DNA from 4 places in the Streptomyces sp. NBC_00988 genome. Region 3 is predicted to be linked to each of the others. Evidence: riboswitches for the same ligand, from Rfam matches in the RefSeq annotation. Region 3 holds a riboswitch; each other region holds the start of a gene.
The links. A riboswitch is a leader RNA that binds a small molecule or an ion and turns the genes downstream of it on or off. The one in region 3 is predicted to bind cyclic di-AMP.
Positions count from the first base shown of each region.

Region 1: another riboswitch for cyclic di-AMP. It lies ahead of OG496_RS46440 (peptidoglycan DD-metalloendopeptidase family protein); the one in region 3 lies ahead of OG496_RS27415 (M23 family metallopeptidase).
Region 2: another riboswitch for cyclic di-AMP. It lies ahead of OG496_RS40395 (M23 family metallopeptidase); the one in region 3 lies ahead of OG496_RS27415 (M23 family metallopeptidase).
Region 4: another riboswitch for cyclic di-AMP. It lies ahead of OG496_RS24720 (transglycosylase family protein); the one in region 3 lies ahead of OG496_RS27415 (M23 family metallopeptidase).

Region 1 is NZ_CP108730.1:10,269,613-10,274,029, forward strand. Features, by position in the region: gene OG496_RS46435 (alpha-galactosidase) at 1-1,956, shown strand, start outside; cyclic di-AMP (ydaO/yuaA leader) riboswitch at 2,260-2,422, shown strand; gene OG496_RS46440 (peptidoglycan DD-metalloendopeptidase family protein) at 2,427-3,371, shown strand; gene OG496_RS46445 (SGNH/GDSL hydrolase family protein) at 3,613-4,398, shown strand.
Region 2 is NZ_CP108730.1:8,805,291-8,809,707, forward strand. Features, by position in the region: gene OG496_RS40390 (M16 family metallopeptidase) at 1-1,355, shown strand, start outside; cyclic di-AMP (ydaO/yuaA leader) riboswitch at 1,570-1,729, shown strand; gene OG496_RS40395 (M23 family metallopeptidase) at 1,743-2,498, shown strand; gene OG496_RS40400 (GntR family transcriptional regulator) at 2,687-3,382, shown strand; gene OG496_RS40405 (HPr family phosphocarrier protein) at 3,545-3,826, opposite strand; gene OG496_RS40410 (GNAT family N-acetyltransferase) at 4,016-4,417, shown strand, end outside.
Region 3 is NZ_CP108730.1:6,005,783-6,010,199, reverse strand. Features, by position in the region: gene OG496_RS27420 (PP2C family protein-serine/threonine phosphatase) at 1-1,011, shown strand, start outside; cyclic di-AMP (ydaO/yuaA leader) riboswitch at 1,245-1,401, shown strand; gene OG496_RS27415 (M23 family metallopeptidase) at 1,413-2,423, shown strand; gene OG496_RS27410 (aldo/keto reductase) at 2,484-3,428, shown strand; gene OG496_RS27405 (PrsW family glutamic-type intramembrane protease) at 3,486-4,417, opposite strand, start outside.
Region 4 is NZ_CP108730.1:5,432,270-5,436,686, forward strand. Features, by position in the region: gene OG496_RS24710 (septum formation initiator family protein) at 1-194, opposite strand, end outside; gene eno (phosphopyruvate hydratase) at 313-1,599, opposite strand; gene OG496_RS24720 (transglycosylase family protein) at 1,932-2,627, opposite strand; cyclic di-AMP (ydaO/yuaA leader) riboswitch at 2,637-2,817, opposite strand; gene OG496_RS24725 (transglycosylase family protein) at 3,012-3,989, opposite strand; gene OG496_RS24730 (cytochrome P450) at 4,179-4,417, opposite strand, start outside.

The DNA.
Region 1 (4,417 bases), 4.3 Mb from region 3:
GCACTCGCCGACGCAGAGGAGCTCGCCGCCCGCCCGCTGCCCGTCGGCTCCTCCTTCGAGTCCCCGCTCGACGGCCGCGAGGAGTACCCCGTCGAGGGCGGCCCCCGCTTCGCACGCCCCGCCCTGTCCGTGCGCACCCCCGGGCGCCGCGGCACGGAATGGACCTTCGAGCGGTACGACACCGAGGGCGACGAACTGCGGCTGCGCTTCCGGGACACCGGCCTCGCGATCACGCTGCACTACCGGATGCGCGGCGACGTCGTGGAGCGCTGGACGAGCCTCGGCAACGACGGGGCCGAGGCGCTGGAGCTGCTGCGCGCCGACTCCGCCGTGTGGACGCTGCCCGAGCGGGAGGGGTGGCGGCTGTCGCAGCTGCACGGGCGGTGGGCCGCCGAGTCGCGGCTGGTGCGGTCCGACCTCACCTACGGTGAGAAGGTCATCGGCAGCCGGCGGGGCCACACCGGGCACCAGCACCTGCCCTGGGTCGCGCTCGACACGGACGCGACCGAGGAGCGCGGTGAGGTCTACGGCTGTGCCCTCGGCTGGTCGGGGTCCTGGCGGATCGCCGTGGCCCAACTCCCGGACGCGCGCGTGCAGATCACCGGCGGTGCCGGGTACGACGACTCCGGGCTGCTGCTCCTGGAAGCGGGGGAGTCCTTCACGACCCCCGTCTTCGCCGGCCTGTGGAGCGACGCCGGGTTTGGGGGTGCCAGCCGCACCTGGCACGACTACCAGCGGACGTACGTCATCCCGGACGCCGACCAGGACCGGCCGGTGCTCTACAACTCCTGGGAGGCCACCCAGTTCGACATCTCCGAGGAGCAGCAGGAGACGCTCGCGCAGCGCGCGGCGGCGCTCGGGGTCGAGCTGTTCGTGGTCGACGACGGCTGGTTCGGGAAGCGCACCAGCGACCGTGCCGGGCTCGGTGACTGGACCCCCAACCCGGACCGCTTCCCGGCCGGCCTCAAGCCCCTTGCCGACCGCGTCCACGCGCTGGGCATGCAGTTCGGCATCTGGGTCGAGCCCGAGATGGTCAACGCGGACAGCGACCTGTACCGCGCGCACCCCGACTGGGTGCAGCACCAAGAGGGGCGAAAGCGGACGGAGTTCCGCAATCAGCTCGTACTGAACCTCGCCCGCGAGGACGTCCAGGAGTACCTCTGGGAGCAGCTCGACGGGCTGCTCTCCAGCGCCCCGATCGACTACGTGAAGTGGGACTTCAACCGCTGCTTCACGGATGCCGGGTGGCCCGGTGACGCCTATCCGCAGCGCCTCTGGGTCGACCATGTGCGCGCGCTGTACGCCCTGTTCGACCGGCTGCGGGCGGCCCACCCGGGTGTGGCCTTCGAGTCCTGCTCGGGCGGCGGCGGCCGGATCGACCTCGGCATCCTGAGCCGCACGGACCAGGTGTGGACCTCGGACAACACCGACCCGCTCGACCGGCTGGCCATCCAGCACGGCTTCAGCCAGATCCACCCCGCGCGCGTGATGGCCGCCTGGGTCACCGACAGCCCCAACACCCAGCTCAACAACCGGGTCAGCAGCCTGCGCTTCCGTTTCGTGAGCGCCATGGCCGGAGTGCTGGGCGTCGGCGGCGACCTCTCGGAGTGGACCGAGGAGGAACTCGCCGAGGCCCGCCGGTGGGTGGATCTCTACAAGGAGATCAGGCCGCTCGTGCAACACGGTGACCTCCACCGGCTGCGCCCGCCGAGCGGTGGACTCAGCGCCGTGCAGTACGTGCGCGGCGACGAGACCGTCGTCCTCGCCCTGCTCCAGGCACAGCATTACGGCGAGCCCGTACCGGCGCTCCGGCTGCGCGGGCTCGACCCGACAGCGTCGTACGAATGCCTCGAAACGGGCGAAGTCCACCGGGGGGCCGTCCTGTTGCATCACGGCCTGCGCACCGGCCTGCGTGGTGACCTCGATGCGACAGTTATCCGCCTGCGTCGCATCTGATCCCTCTGTCCCAATTGCAGCCTTCGTTCCAACTCGCTCTGGAATAAAGGAACCTGAGAGTTGTGTACGTGAGCAGCGTCATATTCGTGACCGTGCGTCGTTCGTCATGTTCACGTAATTGACGTGCTTTTACAGGGGAATTGAGGGGTTGAGTCCTGTGGGAATTCACGGAGGGTGACGGTGAATTCCCACAGGGAAACACAAGGAACGCAAATCCGTGGAACCTCCTGCTTGTCCCTTTGCGTCTTCCTCGCTTACGTTCGCCACCAATCCGGACGGACGCCCAATCCTGCCGCCGACCGGACTCCGCACACACCCACCCGTATGCGGCAGGAGCGGGGGACCCACAGGTAAGACGCCTGTTCCGGTCTCCGGAACGGGCTTGGGGTTTAGCCGCGACCAGCGCGCGGCCGGGCATCTCCAGCCCGCACCCGACAGCTCACCTCGCAGGCGCCGGAGAGGAATTCGTCATGCCCGCGAAGGGTAAGCACCGCCGCCCGAAGTCCCAGCGACTCACCCGCTCGATGGCCGTAGCCGGAACCGGCGGCGCCGCGCTCGCCCTTCCGCTCATGGGGGCCACCGGCGCCCATGCCGCGACCACGACTTCCGCTCCGGAAAAGGCAGTTCAGTCCGTTCCGGCGGCCGAGAAGACGGTTTCTGAGAAGGCGACCGCGAAGACCGTCTCCAAGGCCTCGGGCGTCAAGACGTATTCGGTGAAGGCCGGCGACTGGCTTGCGAAGATCGCCGAGGAGCAGGACGTCACCGGCGGCTGGAAGAAGCTCTACCAGGACAACCGCGAGGCCATCGGCGGCGACCCGTCGCTGATCCACCCAGGCCTGAAGCTCTCCCTCGGCGAGAAGGCATCGACGGGCGGGACCAGCGAGACGGGCGCGAGCAAGTCGTCCAACTCGTCGACGTCGTCCGGCTCTTCGTCTTCGTCGTCCTCCTCCTCGAAGAGCGCGTCGGCCTCGCAGAGCGACGACAGCACCAGCACCAGTACTTCCTCGGGTTACACCCTCCCCGTGACCGGTGGCACCATCGGCACCGGCTACCGCGTCGCGGGCAGCATGTGGTCCAGCGGTTACCACACCGGCGTCGACTTCGTCGTCCCGACCGGCACCACCGTCAAGGCGGTCGCCGCGGGCACGGTCGTCTCGGCGGCCTACGACGGCGCCTACGGCAACGAGGTCGTCATCCGGCACGCGGACGGCGAGTACTCGCAGTACGCCCACATGTCGCAGCTGTCCGCCTCGGCCGGCCAGACCGTGACCGAGGGCCAGCAGATAGGCCTCTCCGGCGCGACCGGCAACGTGACCGGCCCGCACCTGCACTTCGAGATCCGGACCACGCCGTACTACGGCTCGGACGTGGACCCGGTCGCCTACCTCCGCTCGCACGGCGTCACCGTCGGCTGACACCGGGCCCCGACACCTGCTTCACGCAACCGAAGGCCGGACCCAGATTCTTGGGTCCGGCCTTCGGGCGTAGCAGTTCCGGGGTGAACGCCCCTGCTCAGAGGGTTATTCCGACTTTGGACAACCCTTTACAAGTGGCTTATATCACCGCCCGTCAACCCCTAAATACGATCGCGTAGGTCACATGCGAGGGTGAATTATGGTTGCCGTGGCTAACGATTCGAAGAGTGACAACAGATCAGTGATCGGGTCGTACGTGGCGGTGGGGGACAGCTTCACCGAGGGCGTCGGCGACCCAGGGCCCGACGGGGCGATGGTCGGCTGGGCCGACCGGTTCGCGGTACTGCTCGCGGACCGGCGGCCCGAGGGCGACTTCGAGTACACCAACCTGGCCGTGCGCGGGAAGCTGCTCGACCAGATCGTGGCCGACCAGCTCACCCGGGCCAAGGAGATCGGGCCCGACCTGGTCTCTCTGGCCGCGGGCGGCAACGACATCATCCGTCCGGGCACCGACCCCGACGAGGTCGCCGAGCGCTTCGAACGCGCGGTGGCCGACCTCACCGCCGCCGTCGGCACCGTCATGGTGACGACCGGCTTCGACACCCGCGGCGTGCCCGTGCTCAAGCATCTGCGCGGCAAGATCGCCACCTACAACGGACATGTGCGGGCCATCGCCGACCGGTACGGCTGCCCGGTGCTCGACCTGTGGTCCCTCAAGACGGTCCAGGACCGGCGAGCCTGGGACGGCGACCGGCTCCACCTCTCTCCCGAGGGGCACACGCGCGTGGCGCTCCGCGCCGGCCAGGTCCTCGGTGTCGAGGTCCCGGCCGACCCGGACCAGCCCTGGCCCCCGCTGCCGCCCCGCGGCACGCTCGACGTCCGGCGCGACGACGTGCACTGGGCACGCGAGTACCTGGTCCCGTGGATCGGGCGCCGGCTGCGCGGCGAGTCCTCCGGGGACCATGTCGAGGCCAAGGGCGCGCTGTCGCCGGACGACATCAAGATGCGGATCGAGCGGGTGGCCTGACGGGGCGACGCCGTAACGG
Region 2 (4,417 bases), 2.8 Mb from region 3:
AGCCGCAGGCCGGCGAGGCCAGGCCGTGGGCCTTCCCGGCCCCGGAGCGCGGGACGCTCGGCAACGGCCTGACCGTGCTGCGCTGCCACCGCCCCGGCCAGCAGGTCGTCGCCGTCGAGGTGCTCCTGGACGCGCCCCTGGACGCCGAACCGGCAGGCCTGGACGGTGTCGCCACGATCACCACGCGGGCCTTCTCCGAGGGCACCGACAAGCACTCCGCCGAGGAGTTCGCCGCCGAGCTGGAGCGCTCCGGCGCTACCCTCGACGCGCACGCCGACCACCCCGGGCTGCGCCTGAGCCTGGAGGTCCCGGCCTCGCGGCTGGCCAAGGGGCTCGGTCTGCTGTCGGATGCCCTCAGGGCGCCCGCCTTCGCGGACAGCGAGGTCGAGCGGCTGGTCCGCAACCGCCTCGACGAGATCCCGCACGAGACGGCCAACCCGTCCCGCCGCGCGGCCAAGGAGCTCTCCAAGGAGCTGTTCCCGGCGACCTCGCGCATGTCCCGCCCGCGCCAGGGCACCGAGGAGACCGTCCAGAAGATCGACTCCGGAGCCGTACGCGCCTTCTACGAACGGCACGTTCGCCCCGCGACGGCCACCGCCGTGGTCGTCGGCGACCTCACCGGCATCGACCTGGACGCGCTCCTGGCCGACACCCTGGGTTCGTGGACGGGTTCCGCCGCGCAGCCGCGTCCCGTGCCGCCGGTGACCGCCGACGACACCGGGCGCGTCGTGATCGTGCACCGTCCCGGCGCCGTCCAGACGCAGCTGCTCATCGGCCGCATCGGCGCCGACCGGCACGACCGCGTGTGGCCCGCGCAGGTGCTCGGCACGTACTGCCTCGGCGGCACCCTCACCTCCCGCCTGGACCGCGTCCTGCGCGAGGAGAAGGGCTACACCTACGGTGTGCGGGCGTTCGGCCAGGTGCTGCGTTCGGCACCCGACGGCACGGGCGCCTCGATGCTCGCCATCAGCGGTTCCGTGGACACCCCGAACACCGGTCCCGCGCTGGACGACCTGTGGACGGTGCTCCGCAAGCTCGCCGAGGGCGGACTGACCGACGCCGAGCGGGACATCGCCGTACAGAACCTCGTCGGGGTGGCGCCGCTCAAGTACGAGACCGCGGCGGCCGTCGCGAGCACGCTGGCCGACCAGGTCGAGCAGCACCTGCCCGACGACTACCAGGCGACGCTGTACCAGCAGCTCGCCGCGACCGGCACCGTGGAGGCCACCGCGGCGGTCGTGAACGCCTTCCCGGTGGACCGTCTGGTGACGATCCTCGTCGGCGACGCGGAGCAGATCAAGGAGCCCGTGGAGGCTCTCGGCATCGGCGAAGTGACCGTCGTCGCGGCCGAGTAGACGACCCGTAGCGAGCCGACGAGCGGCACGCGCGCGTGGGGGCCCTGGTGACTGAAGAGTCACCAGGGCCCCCTAATGTCCGAATTGGGGGAGAGGTTGCCCGTCTGCCCTGTGGCATGTGCAACAAAACCCGTGATCCGTTTGGGGATTGAAAGTGGCCCCCCTTAGCGTCGGTCCGGCTGTCCGTCAGGCACCGCGCCGCACTCGCGGCACCGGACAGTCATCGCCGAGTCCCCGTACGGCGCGAGCCAGGGGAGCCGGGGACCCACGTCCCTGGGGTGAATCGGACGCCCGCGCGCACAGCGAGGGGGTCCGTAGGAGACCTTCCTGCTCCGAACCCGTCAGCTAACCCGGTAGGCGAGAAGGAAGGAAAGGACCAGCCACTTCATGGCGTTCACCCGCGCCACCGGGAAGCACCGTCGCCCGAGCCGGACCCACCGCACCACCGTTCGTGTCGCGAGTGTCGCGGCCCTCACCACCACCGGCGTCGTCGGCACCCTCGCGAGCGCCCCCGCGTTCGCCGCGGAGCCCGCTGTGGAACAGACCGGCCTCACCCCCGTCATCGCCATGGGCGACGCCGTAGCCGAGAAGATCGACGCCCAGGCCGCCGCCCAGCAGCAGGCCGCGGCCGAGCAGGCCGCCAAGGAAGTGGCCCGCGCCCAGGCCGCCGCACTGGCCAAGGCGGAGCGCGAGGCCGAGGTGCGCGCCGCCCGCGCCGCCGAGCGCAAGAAGCTCAACACCTTCGTCGCGCCGGTCACCGGCTCGTACGTCTCCACCGGCTACAAGACCGGCGGCTCCCTGTGGTCCTCCGGTGCCCACACCGGCATCGACTTCCACGCCTCGACCGGCACCTCCGTGCACGCGGTCGGCTCCGGCACCGTCGTCGAGGCCGGCTGGGGCGGCTCGTACGGCAATCAAGTGGTGATCAAGATGGCCGACGGCATGTACACCATGTACGGCCACCTGTCGTCCATCGGTGTCTCCGTCGGCCAGACGGTCACTCCCGGCGAGCAGATCGGCCTCTCCGGGGCGACCGGCAACGTCACCGGCCCGCACCTCCACTTCGAGGCCCGCACGACCGCCGAGTACGGCTCCGACGTCGACCCCGTCGCCTACCTCCGCAAGCACGGTGTGAACGTCTGACGACGCACCGCCGCACTTCCCGAAGCCCTGGCCCGCCCGGCCGGGGCTTTCGGCGTTTCCGGAGCCCTCCTGTCCAAAAAATATCCATGGATTCCGGCCCGCCATCGGAAATTCCCGCTCATTGCAATAGAGTCACGGAACACACGTCAATCGTCGACGTTTCACGGGGATTAAGGCGGAGGTCGGACATGCGTATTCCGGCGCACTCGGTATGCACGGCGATCCGGGACGACATCGTCGCCGGTGTCTACGAGCGCGGCAGCCGGCTCACGGAGGAACTCCTCGCGCGCCGGTACGGGGTCTCGCGCGTCCCCGTCCGGGAGGCCCTGCGCACGCTGGAGGCCGAGGGGTTCGTCGTGACCCGGCGGCACGCGGGCGCGTGCGTCGCGGAACCGACCGAGCAGGAGGCCGCCGACCTGCTGGAGATGCGGATGCTGCTGGAGCCGCTCGGCGCCTCGCGGGCCGCCCAGCGGCGCACCGAGGCCCACCTCAAGGTGCTGCGCGGCCTCGTCAGGCTGGGCCAGGAGCGCGCCAGGCGGGGCAACAGCGAGGATCTGCGCTCCCTGGGCAGCTGGTTCCACGAGACGCTGGCGCAGGCCTCCGGAAGCCCCGCGCTGACCTCGATGCTGACCCAGCTGCGGCACAAGATCGCCTGGATGTACGCGGTGGACGCCCCGGCCAACCCCGTGGAGTCCTGGGCCGAGCACGGGGCCATCGTGGACGCCGTGGCCCGCGGCGACAGCGAGCGCGCCCGGGCGATCACCGCCCTGCACACCGAGCGGGCGGGCACCGCGCACCGGCTGCGCTTTCCTGGCGGGGCGAACGGCACGGACCGTGTGAGGACTTCGCAACCTCCCGTAAACATGTCGGGTCTGCGGCATTAACACGGGCGCCGTATACAAAGAGAAGCTAATTCGTGGGGGATTATTTATGCTGCCCACAAGTGGAATTGCGAAGGGCTCGCCCGGTAATTCGGACGAGCCCTTCGAGGTTGCGGTGCATCGTTTTTGGACGAAAAGCACCGCAACCATCAATTGCGGGGTGCCTCAGACGGTCTCGGGGAGTTCCTCAAGACCTTCCGCGACCAGCTTCGCCAGTCGGTCGAGGGCCGCGTCCGCCCCCTCGGCGTCCGACGCGAGGACGATCTCCTCGCCGCCCTGGGCGCCCAGGCCCAGAACCGCGAGCATGGAGGCCGCGTTGACGGGGTTGCCGTCGGCCTTGGCGATCGTCACGGGGATACCCGAGGCCGTGGTGGCCCGGACGAAGATGGAGGCGGGGCGGGCGTGAAGGCCCTCCGCCCAGCCGACGTTGACGCGGCGCTCAGCCATGTGATGCTGCCCTTCAGAGTCTCAGGGTTGTCTAGACCAGTTTCCCACACGTGAAGCGAGCCCGGACCGGCCTTGCGAACCGTCCGGAACGAGTGGTCGGACCGCGGCCTCGGCCCGACTTCCCGTGCTCTGTTGTTCCCCACAGACTGCCTCGCGCCGTTGTCAGACGCGAGCCGTACGCTGGGCCCCATGCAGACCTCGTCGGACCGGCACGAGTACCCCGCCCACTGGGAAGCCGACGTGGTGCTGCGCGACGGGGGTACCGCGCGCGTCAGGCCCATCACCGTCGACGACGCCGATCGCCTGGTCAGCTTCTACGAGCAGGTCTCCGACGAGTCGAAGTACTACCGCTTCTTCGCGCCGTATCCGCGCCTGTCCGCCAAGGATGTCCACCGCTTCACGCACCACGACTTTGTGGACCGGGTGGGACTCGCGGCCACCGTCGGCGGCGAGTTCATCGCCACCGTACGCTATGACCGCATTAGTGCCGACGGGCGTGCCGCCTCCGCCCCGGCCGACGAGGCCGAGGTCGCCTTCCTGGTGCAGGACGCCCACCAGGGGAGGGGCGTCGCCTCCGCCCTCCTCGAACAC
Region 3 (4,417 bases):
GCCGCGCTCTACGACTACCTCACCCCGTCGGATTTCACGGCGGCCCCGCTCTTCACGGCCGCCCCGCTGGTCGCCGCCCCGCTCTACTCCCGGCGCGGCACGGTCCTCACCGGTCTGGCGGCCGTCGCCGTCGTGCTGGTGATCCACATCAGGCTCGGCATCGTCCTCGACACCGACGCGGTCACCGAGGTGGCCACCGTGGTGACGGTCGCCGTGCTGGCCGTCCTCATCAACCTCCTGGTCCGCCGCAGCAGCGAACAGCTCGCCTCCGCGCGCGAGATCGCCGAGGCGGCGCAGCGGGCCGTCCTGCCCGAACCGGCCGAGCGGATCGGCGGGTTCGAGATCGCGGCGCGGTACGAGGCGGCGCAGGAGGGCGCGTTCATCGGCGGCGACCTGTACGCGGTGCAGGACACCCCGCACGGCGTACGGCTGGTCGTCGGCGACGTGCGCGGCAAGGGCATGGGCGCGGTCGCCGCCGTCGCCGTGGTCATCGGGGCGTTCCGGGAGGCCGCCGAGCAGGAGGCCACCCTGGAGGCGGTCGCCCAGCGGCTGGAGCGGGCGCTGGCGCGCGAGGGCACCCGGCGCGACGGGCTCGACGCGTTCGAGGGGTTCACCACGGCCGTCCTCGCCGAACTCCCGCACGGCGACGGCGTCGTACGGATCGTCGACCGGGGACACCCGCCGCCGCTGCTCCTGCACGAGGACGGCACCGTACGCACGTTGCAGGTCCAGGAGCCCGCACTGCCCCTGGGAATGGGCGAGTTGGGGGTCTGGCCCGACCGCGCCGAGGAGTTCGCGTTCCCGGGCGGGGCCACCCTCCTCGTGCACACCGACGGGCTGTCCGAGGCGCGCGACTCCCACGGCGTCTTCTACGACCCCGGGGCACGGCTGGCCGGCCGGACCTTCCGCACCCCCGAGGCGCTGCTCGGCATCCTCGCCAAGGAGGTGCGCCGGTACTCCGGGGGCTGGATGACGGACGACATGGCGATGATCGCCGTACGGCATCCATGACCGTCATCACGGCGGGTGACCGGGTGGGAGCCCTCCGCATAACAACTGACATGCCGTCAATAGCTGTGGGAATTCTGAGACTTGGCCAACTCGCCCGTTTTTCGCCGGTGGTGGGCCGTTCGTCCAGCAAGGAAAGGTTAATGATCAAGCCGAACAGCTTGGAAACGGGCGCCCGTGTCTATTAACGTTCGATAACGCAGCGCGGTCGTCCCAGCCGTCACAAGAGATGGCTCCGTGCGCACGCGCCGAATCCCGCAAGGGAACCGGGGAACCACCACTTGGGGTGAATCGCTCGTCGACCGCCGTGGGAACACGGCCGGTTTACGCGCGTAGGAGACCTTCCTGCTCCGAACCCGTCAGCTAACCCGGTAGGCGAGAAGGAAGGAAAGGAGCACGCCCACGTGGCGTCAAACCAGGCTGCCCCAGAAGCCCCTGTCGTCTTCGGCGGTTACCGCCCCGACGAGGGCCCCTGGGAGGAGTGGAATCCCAGCGCGGAGTCCGTTGCTCCCAACCGCGGCAAGCACCGTGTCGCAAAGCAGCGTGGTGGCGGAGGATTCGCCCGCAGCTCCACCGTCCTGGGCGTCGGTGTCATAGCCGCCGTCAGCGCGGGTGGCATGGCCAGCGCCAACACCGGCAAGCCGCCGGTCTCCATCTCGATGCCCGACCTGCCCTCCGTGGGCCACCTGCTGGACGACTCGTCCAGTAGTACCCCCAAGGGTTCCGCTACCGCGCTCAGCAGCGTCGGCGTGACCACCACCGAGACCGCCAAGGGCGCCTCGGACGCGGGTGAGCTGCTGCGCAACCGGATCATGGCGCAGGCCGAGTCGCAGCAGGTGCAGGTCGACGGCAAGTCGAAGGCCGCCGTCGAGGCCGCCGTCGCCAAGCAGGTCGACGACGCCGCCGCCAAGGCCGAGAAGGACGCCGCGAAGAAGGCCGCCGACGCGAAGAAGGCCGCGGAGGCCGCCGCCAAGAAGAAGGCCGAGGCCGCGAAGCTCGCCGCGCTGGCCAAGCAGTACACGCTGCCGGTCGGCTCGTACACGATCACCGGCACCTTCGGCCAGGCCGGCTCGATGTGGTCCTCCGGGTACCACACGGGCCTCGACTTCGCCGCGCCCACCGGCACGCTGATCAAGGCCATCCACAGCGGCACGGTCACCGAGGCGGGCTGGGCCGGGTCGTACGGGTACCGCACGATCCTCACCCTCGACGACGGCACCGAGCTGTGGTTCTGCCACCAGTCCTCGATCAACGTCAGTGTCGGCCAGAAGGTCTCCACCGGTGAGGTCATCGGCCGCGTGGGCGCGACCGGCAACGTGACCGGGCCGCACCTCCACCTGGAGGTGCACATCAACGGCGCCGCCACCGCGAGCGACCCGGCGCCCTGGCTGCGCAGCAAGGGCCTCAACCCCTAAGGGATCGAAGGGCCTCAAGGTCTGGAATATCCGGTTCCGGTCCGGCGGTTGAGGTGAAGCATGACTTCTCTTCGCAAGCTGGGCCGGTCCGACCTTGAGATCTTCCCGCTGAACCTCGGCGGCAACGTGTTCGGCTGGACCGCCGACGAGGCGGCCTCCTTCGCCGTGCTCGACGCCTACACCGCCGCGGGCGGCAACTTCGTGGACACCGCCGACTCCTACACGGCGTGGATCGAGGGCAACAAGGGCGGCGAGTCCGAGACCGTCATCGGCAAGTGGCTCAAGGTCCGCGGCAACCGTGCCGACGTCGTCATCGCCACCAAGGTCAGCCAGCACCCCGACTACCCCGGCCTGTCCGCCGCCAACATCAAGGCCGCCGCCGACGCCTCGCTGCGCCGCCTGGGCACCGACTACATCGACCTGTACTACCCGCACTTCGACAAGGAGGAGGTGCCGGTCGAGGAGATCGTCGGCGCGCTCGACGAACTGGTGAAGGCGGGCAAGGTGCGGCAGATCGCCGCCTCCAACATCTCGCCCGAGCGCCTCCAGGCGTCCCTGGACTTCTCCGACCGCGAGGGCCTGGCGCGCTATGTCGCGATCCAGCCCCACTACAACCTCGTCTCCCGCGACACCTACGAGGGCGGGCTGCGGGACGTCGCCGAACGCGGCGGACTGTCGGCCCTCCCGTACTTCTCGCTGGCGGCCGGCTTCCTCACCGGCAAGTACCGGCCCGGTACGACCGTCGACAGCCCGCGGGCCGGGCGCGCGGTCCAGTACCTCGAATCGGAGCGCGGCCAGAGCGTCCTCACCGCCCTCGACGAGGTCGCCCAGGCCCACGACGCCCCGGTCGCCACGGTGGCCCTCGCCTGGCTCGCCGCCCAGCCCACGGTCGCGGCCCCGATCGCCTCCGCCCGCACGGTCGAGCAACTCCCCGCACTGCTCGGCGTGGCCGAACTGGAGCTGACGGACACGGAGATCGCCCGCCTCACCCAGGCGTCGGCCTAAGGGTCGTAGGGGTCGGCTTACGGGTCGTACGGGTCGTACGGGTCACCAAGGCGGCCGTCAGGACCGGTACGGGTTGTACAGGGGAGTCCCGTACGACCCGTACACCGGCGGCCACGGCGGCACCACCACCGGCACCGGCGGCGCCGTCCGCCGCGCCGCGTAGTCCAGCGCGGGCCGCGCCACCTCCCGGCGCAGCCACAGCTCGTGCAACAACTCCCTTTCCCGTACGACGAAGTCGGCGCCGGCGCGGCCCCGCGCGGCCCGGTGCCGCAGGAACGCCAGGGAGGTCGCGTGGGCCTCGTACCGGGCGACCGAGCGGGCCGCCTGCCTGCCGAGGCGGTGGCGGGCGTACTCGCGGGCCAGGCGGCGGGCCTTCATCGAGCCGAGCACGAACGGTTCGGCCGGGGTCAGCCAGCCCGCGTAGACGTAGGCGGGCAACTCCTCGCGCACGGTGCGCAGTTCGCGTTGCCGGGTCCAGACCGCGAGCCAGGTCAGCAGGCCGAACATGGGGACCATGAAGACGCCGTAGACCTCGAAGAAGCCGTACTGGCCGAAGGTGGAGGAGCCGTTCCAGATCGCGTGCATGCCCATCGCGAGGAGCAGGCCGGTCAGGGGGACCAGGACGCGGCGGATGTGGTGGCGGTCGGGGGAGAGCGCGGCGATGCCGAAGCCGATGCCGGTGAGGACGGTGAACAGGGGGTGCGCGAAGGGGGACATGACGATGCGCACGAAGAAGGTCGCCGCGGTGACGGAGGTGAAGCCGCGGTCGCCGGTGAGCTGGTCGGTGCCGAAGGCGGTGCCGAGGTAGAGGATGTTCTCGGTGAACGCGAAGCCGGTGGCGGTGACCCCGGCTATCACCACCCCGTCGACGATCCCGGTGAAGTCCCGTCTGCGGAAGAGGAAGACGAGGAGTACGGCCGCCGCCTTCGCCGACTCCTCGACGATCGGGGCTATGACGGTGGCGCCGAGGGTGTCCGCGCTGGTCGGGT
Region 4 (4,417 bases), 570 kb from region 3:
TACTGCCTTATCGGGTACGCCAGCGCCACGATCAGCGAGCACAGCACCAGGGCGAGGAGGGCCGCCCGGCCGGTGAGCCGGGAACGGCGGGCCTGCCGCTTGGTCTGGGAGCGGTAGACACGGGCCGCCGTCTGCTCGCCGAGCAGCTTGAGCCTGGTCGCGGTGGAGAACCGGTCCCGGTCCTTCACGGCCATGTCCCGCCTCCCCTTCACACGTGCGTACGTCCCCGCACACGGTACGGGACCGGGTGCGGGGACGTACGTACGACTGGCTAAGGATTGACCCGGTGGAACCCCGGGGGACCTGGTGGGGTCAGCCCTTGAAACGCGGGAAGGCGCTGCGGCCCGCGTACTCGGCCGCGTCGTCGAGGATCTCCTCGATGCGGAGCAGCTGGTTGTACTTGGCGACGCGGTCCGAGCGGGCCGGGGCGCCGGTCTTGATCTGGCCGCAGTTCACCGCGACGGCGAGGTCGGCGATGGTGGTGTCCTCGGTCTCGCCGGAGCGGTGGGACATCATGCACTTGAAGCCGTTGCGCTGGGCCATCTCGACGGCGTCCAGGGTCTCGGTCAGCGAGCCGATCTGGTTCACCTTGACGAGCAGGGCGTTGGCCGTGCCCTCCTCGATGCCGCGGGCGAGGCGCTCCGGGTTGGTGACGAACAGGTCGTCGCCGACGATCTGGACCTTGTCGCCGATGCGGTCGGTGATGACCTTCCAGCCGGCCCAGTCGTCCTCGTACAGCGGGTCCTCGATGGAGACGAGCGGGTAGGCCGCCACGAGCTCCTCGTAGTACTCGGTCATCTCGGCGGCCGAGCGGGACTTGCCCTCGAACTCGTACTTGCCGTCCTTGTAGAACTCGGACGCGGCGACGTCGAGCGCGAGCCCGATCTGCTCGCCGGGGATGTAACCGGCCTGCTTGATGGCCTCGATGATGAGGTCGAGGGCGGCGCGGTTGGACTCCAGGTTCGGGGCGAAGCCGCCCTCGTCGCCGAGACCGGTGGACAGGCCCTTGGTCTTCAGCACCTTCTTGAGGGTGTGGTAGACCTCGGCGCCCCAGCGCAGCGCCTCGGAGAAGGACTCCGCGCCGATCGGGGCGATCATGAACTCCTGGATGTCCACGTTCGAGTCGGCGTGCGAGCCGCCGTTCAGGATGTTCATCATCGGAACGGGCAGCAGGTGCGCGTTCGGGCCGCCGAGGTAGCGGAAGAGGGGGAGGTCGCTGGCCTCGGACGCGGCGTGCGCGACGGCGAGGGAGACGCCGAGGATGGCGTTGGCGCCGAGCGAGCCCTTGTTGTCGGTGGCGTCCAGGTCGAACATCGCCTGGTCGATCAGGCGCTGCTCGGTGGCGTCGTAGCCGACGAGCTCCGGGCCGATCTGCTCGATGACGGCGAGGACGGCCTTCTCGACACCCTTGCCGCCGTAGCGGTTGGGGTCACCGTCACGCAGCTCGATGGCCTCGAAGGCACCCGTGGAGGCGCCGGACGGAACGGCGGCACGACCCGTGCTGCCGTCGTCGAGGCCGACCTCGACCTCGACCGTGGGGTTGCCTCGGGAGTCCAGGATTTCCCGGGCTACGACGACGTCGATGGACGGCACGAGCATCTCCTTCTTGGGATCTGACGCGGCTACGGCAACACCGCAGCGGCTCTGCGAGACGAGCCTAACCGGCCCGGGGCGATTGGCCATCCGGTCGGCCGCCTGATGGACAGAACCGAGAGTAAATTGTTTCCGAACGGAACAAAAAGTCCCGGCAAGCGGCAGGCGTGGGGACGGGGGCGGCAGGCCGGGGACACAAAAAAGCCCCGCCCCGGTGCGTACGGGGGAACACGCACCGGAGCGGGGAGCCCGTGGGGGACGGGGGTGACCCTCACGAGGTCTCCATGATGGACACCACGGATGTGAGGGCGCTGTGGTTCAGCTGAGAGACCTGTATGTCACTTCAGGTGGAGCTGCTGGCCCGGGAAGATGAAGTCGGCGTCGTCGACGATGTCCTTGTTCAGCTTGAACAGCTGCTGCCAGCCGCCCTTCACCTTGTGCTTCTCGGCGATGGAGCTGAGGGTGTCGCCCTTGACGACCTTGTACTCGCCGTCACCCTTCTTGACCTTCTTGCCGGTCGGGGTGGAGACGGTCTTCTTGGCGGCCGGGCGCTCGGCGGAGCGGGAGGCGGTGGTGTCGCTCGTGGAGCGGTCGGTGGTGCTCTTGGAGGAGCTGGAGCTGTTCGAGCTGCTCGACGAGCTGGAGCTGCCGCCGGAGTAGGAGGCGCTCGACAGGCCGGTGCCGCAGGTGGGCCAGGCGCCCTTGCCCTGGGCCGCGAGAACCTTCTCGGCCACGGCGATCTGCTGGGACTTGGAGGCCTGGTTCGCGGTGGAGGCGTAGGCGGTGCCGCCGTACGCGGCCCACGTCGAGGCGGAGAACTGCAGGCCGCCGTAGTAGCCGTTACCGGTGTTGATGGACCAGTTGCCGCCGGACTCGCAGCTGGCGACCGTGTCCCACTCGGACGCGGTGGCGGCGGAGGCGCTGCCGGTCGCCATGAGCGGGGCGGCTATCGCGACACCGGTGACGCCGGCGAGCGTGGCGACGCGGGTGGCCTTGGACGGACGGCGGTGCTTGCCCTTGCTGGAAAACAGCATGGAAAATCCCAATCCCCTCACCGACGCCTGCGAGGTGAGCTGTCGGGTTCGGGCCGTGTGAGTTGCCCGGCCGTGCTCGTACGTCTCGTACGAGCACGACTTAACCCCAAGCCGGTTCCGGTCGTCTCTCGACTCCCGGGCCCGGCGCTTACCTTGGGTCCCCCGCTCCTGCCTACGGCGCTTGACGCGACGAATGTTCCCGGAGGCCACTGGCAGGACTCGGCGTGTGCGGCAGCCGGGGCTCGTGGTGACGAGCGGCCTTGACCGTAGACACGGAATCGGCGGAATTCCAAAGACGATCAGGGCTTCTGAGACTCATCCCACACTTTGATCAAACCGGACATTCCAGAGCGAAGCGTGACGTGAACTCCCGCTGTTCTCTTGCTACTTTTCGTCCGCTTCCGTACCGACGTCCAAGGTCTGACCGGCGGCGATCTGGGTCGGATCGGCGCCTATCACCTTTTTGTTCTCGGCGTAGAGCGCACGCCATCCGCCGTCATAGCCAAGGGAGTCGGCGATGGACGCGAGGGAGTCGCCGGCGCGGACGGTGTAGGTCTGCGGCGACACGCTTTCCTCGGCGCTGGCCCCGCGATGCTTGCCGGCACTCTGCTGAGTGCTCTGCTGGTCGCCCTGCTGGTCGTCGGAAGCGCTGAGCGCGCCGGTGTCGACGAGGCTCCACTTGCCCACCGCCTGGGCCGAGTTGTCCGATTCGTCGATTTTCGGGGAGGCGGCGACCGAGCCGTTGCCGGTCGAAGGAGTGGTGGACTTGTCGGACTTGGCGGAGTTGTCCGTCGCGGTGGGCGAGGGGCTGACCGAGGAGTCGCTGCCGGAGTCGCCGGACGAAGTCGAGTCCGTGGTGCCGGAGTCGGACAACCCGGAGGAAGCGGACGAACCGGAGTCGGAGTCGGAACCGGAGTCGGAGGAGTCGGTCGGGGTGGCCGACGGGGAGTCACTCGCGAGGCCGGTGTCGACGTCCGTCGAACCCGAGGTGGTGGTGAGACCGGAGAGCAGCGCGCAGGTGGTCCACGCGGAGGTGCCCTTGTCGTCGAGGACCTTCTCGGCGACGGCTATCTGCTGGGAGCGGCTGGCCAGGTCGGCGCTCGGGGCGTAGGCGAGACCGCCGTACTTCTCCCATTCGTCCTGGGTCATCTGCAGGCCACCGTAGTAGCCGTTGCCGTCGTTCTCGCTCCAGGAGCCGCCGCTCTCGCAGTTGGCCACCTTGTCCCAGGTGGTGCCGTCGGCGGCGTTCGCGGAGGCGGCCCCGAGGAGCGGGATGGCGATGGCGGAGCCGGTCACCCCGGCCGCGATGAGGAGAGCCGGAGCCTGACGGGGGCGACGGTGACGACCGTTCCCGGAGAGCATGCGGAGGCCTTTCGCGTGACAGCGGGGGGACCGCGCGGCGGGTGGGGCGAGGGTGGTGCGGGGCGCCGCGCTGGTAGGTGAACGTATCCACAGTCGATCACTTGTCACAAGTTAATGCCACGGAGATCACGTGAAGATCACAGAGTTGAAGAACTGTCACTTTCGGGTTTAGGGGGCCGGATTGCCAGTTCAGCGGTGCTCCGGGGTGAACTCCACCGGGAGGGTGCGCAGTCCGCGCATGATGAGGCCGCCGCGCCAGCGCAAGTCGGCCGGATCTCCGGCGAGTTGCAGGTCGGGGAGGCGGGTGAGGAGGGTGGCGAGCGCGGTCTGGCCCTCCAGGCGGGCGAGCGGGGCGCCGAGGCAGTAGTGGATGCCGTGGCCGTAGCCGAGGTGTTGATTGTCACGGCGTCCGAGATCGAGGACGTCGG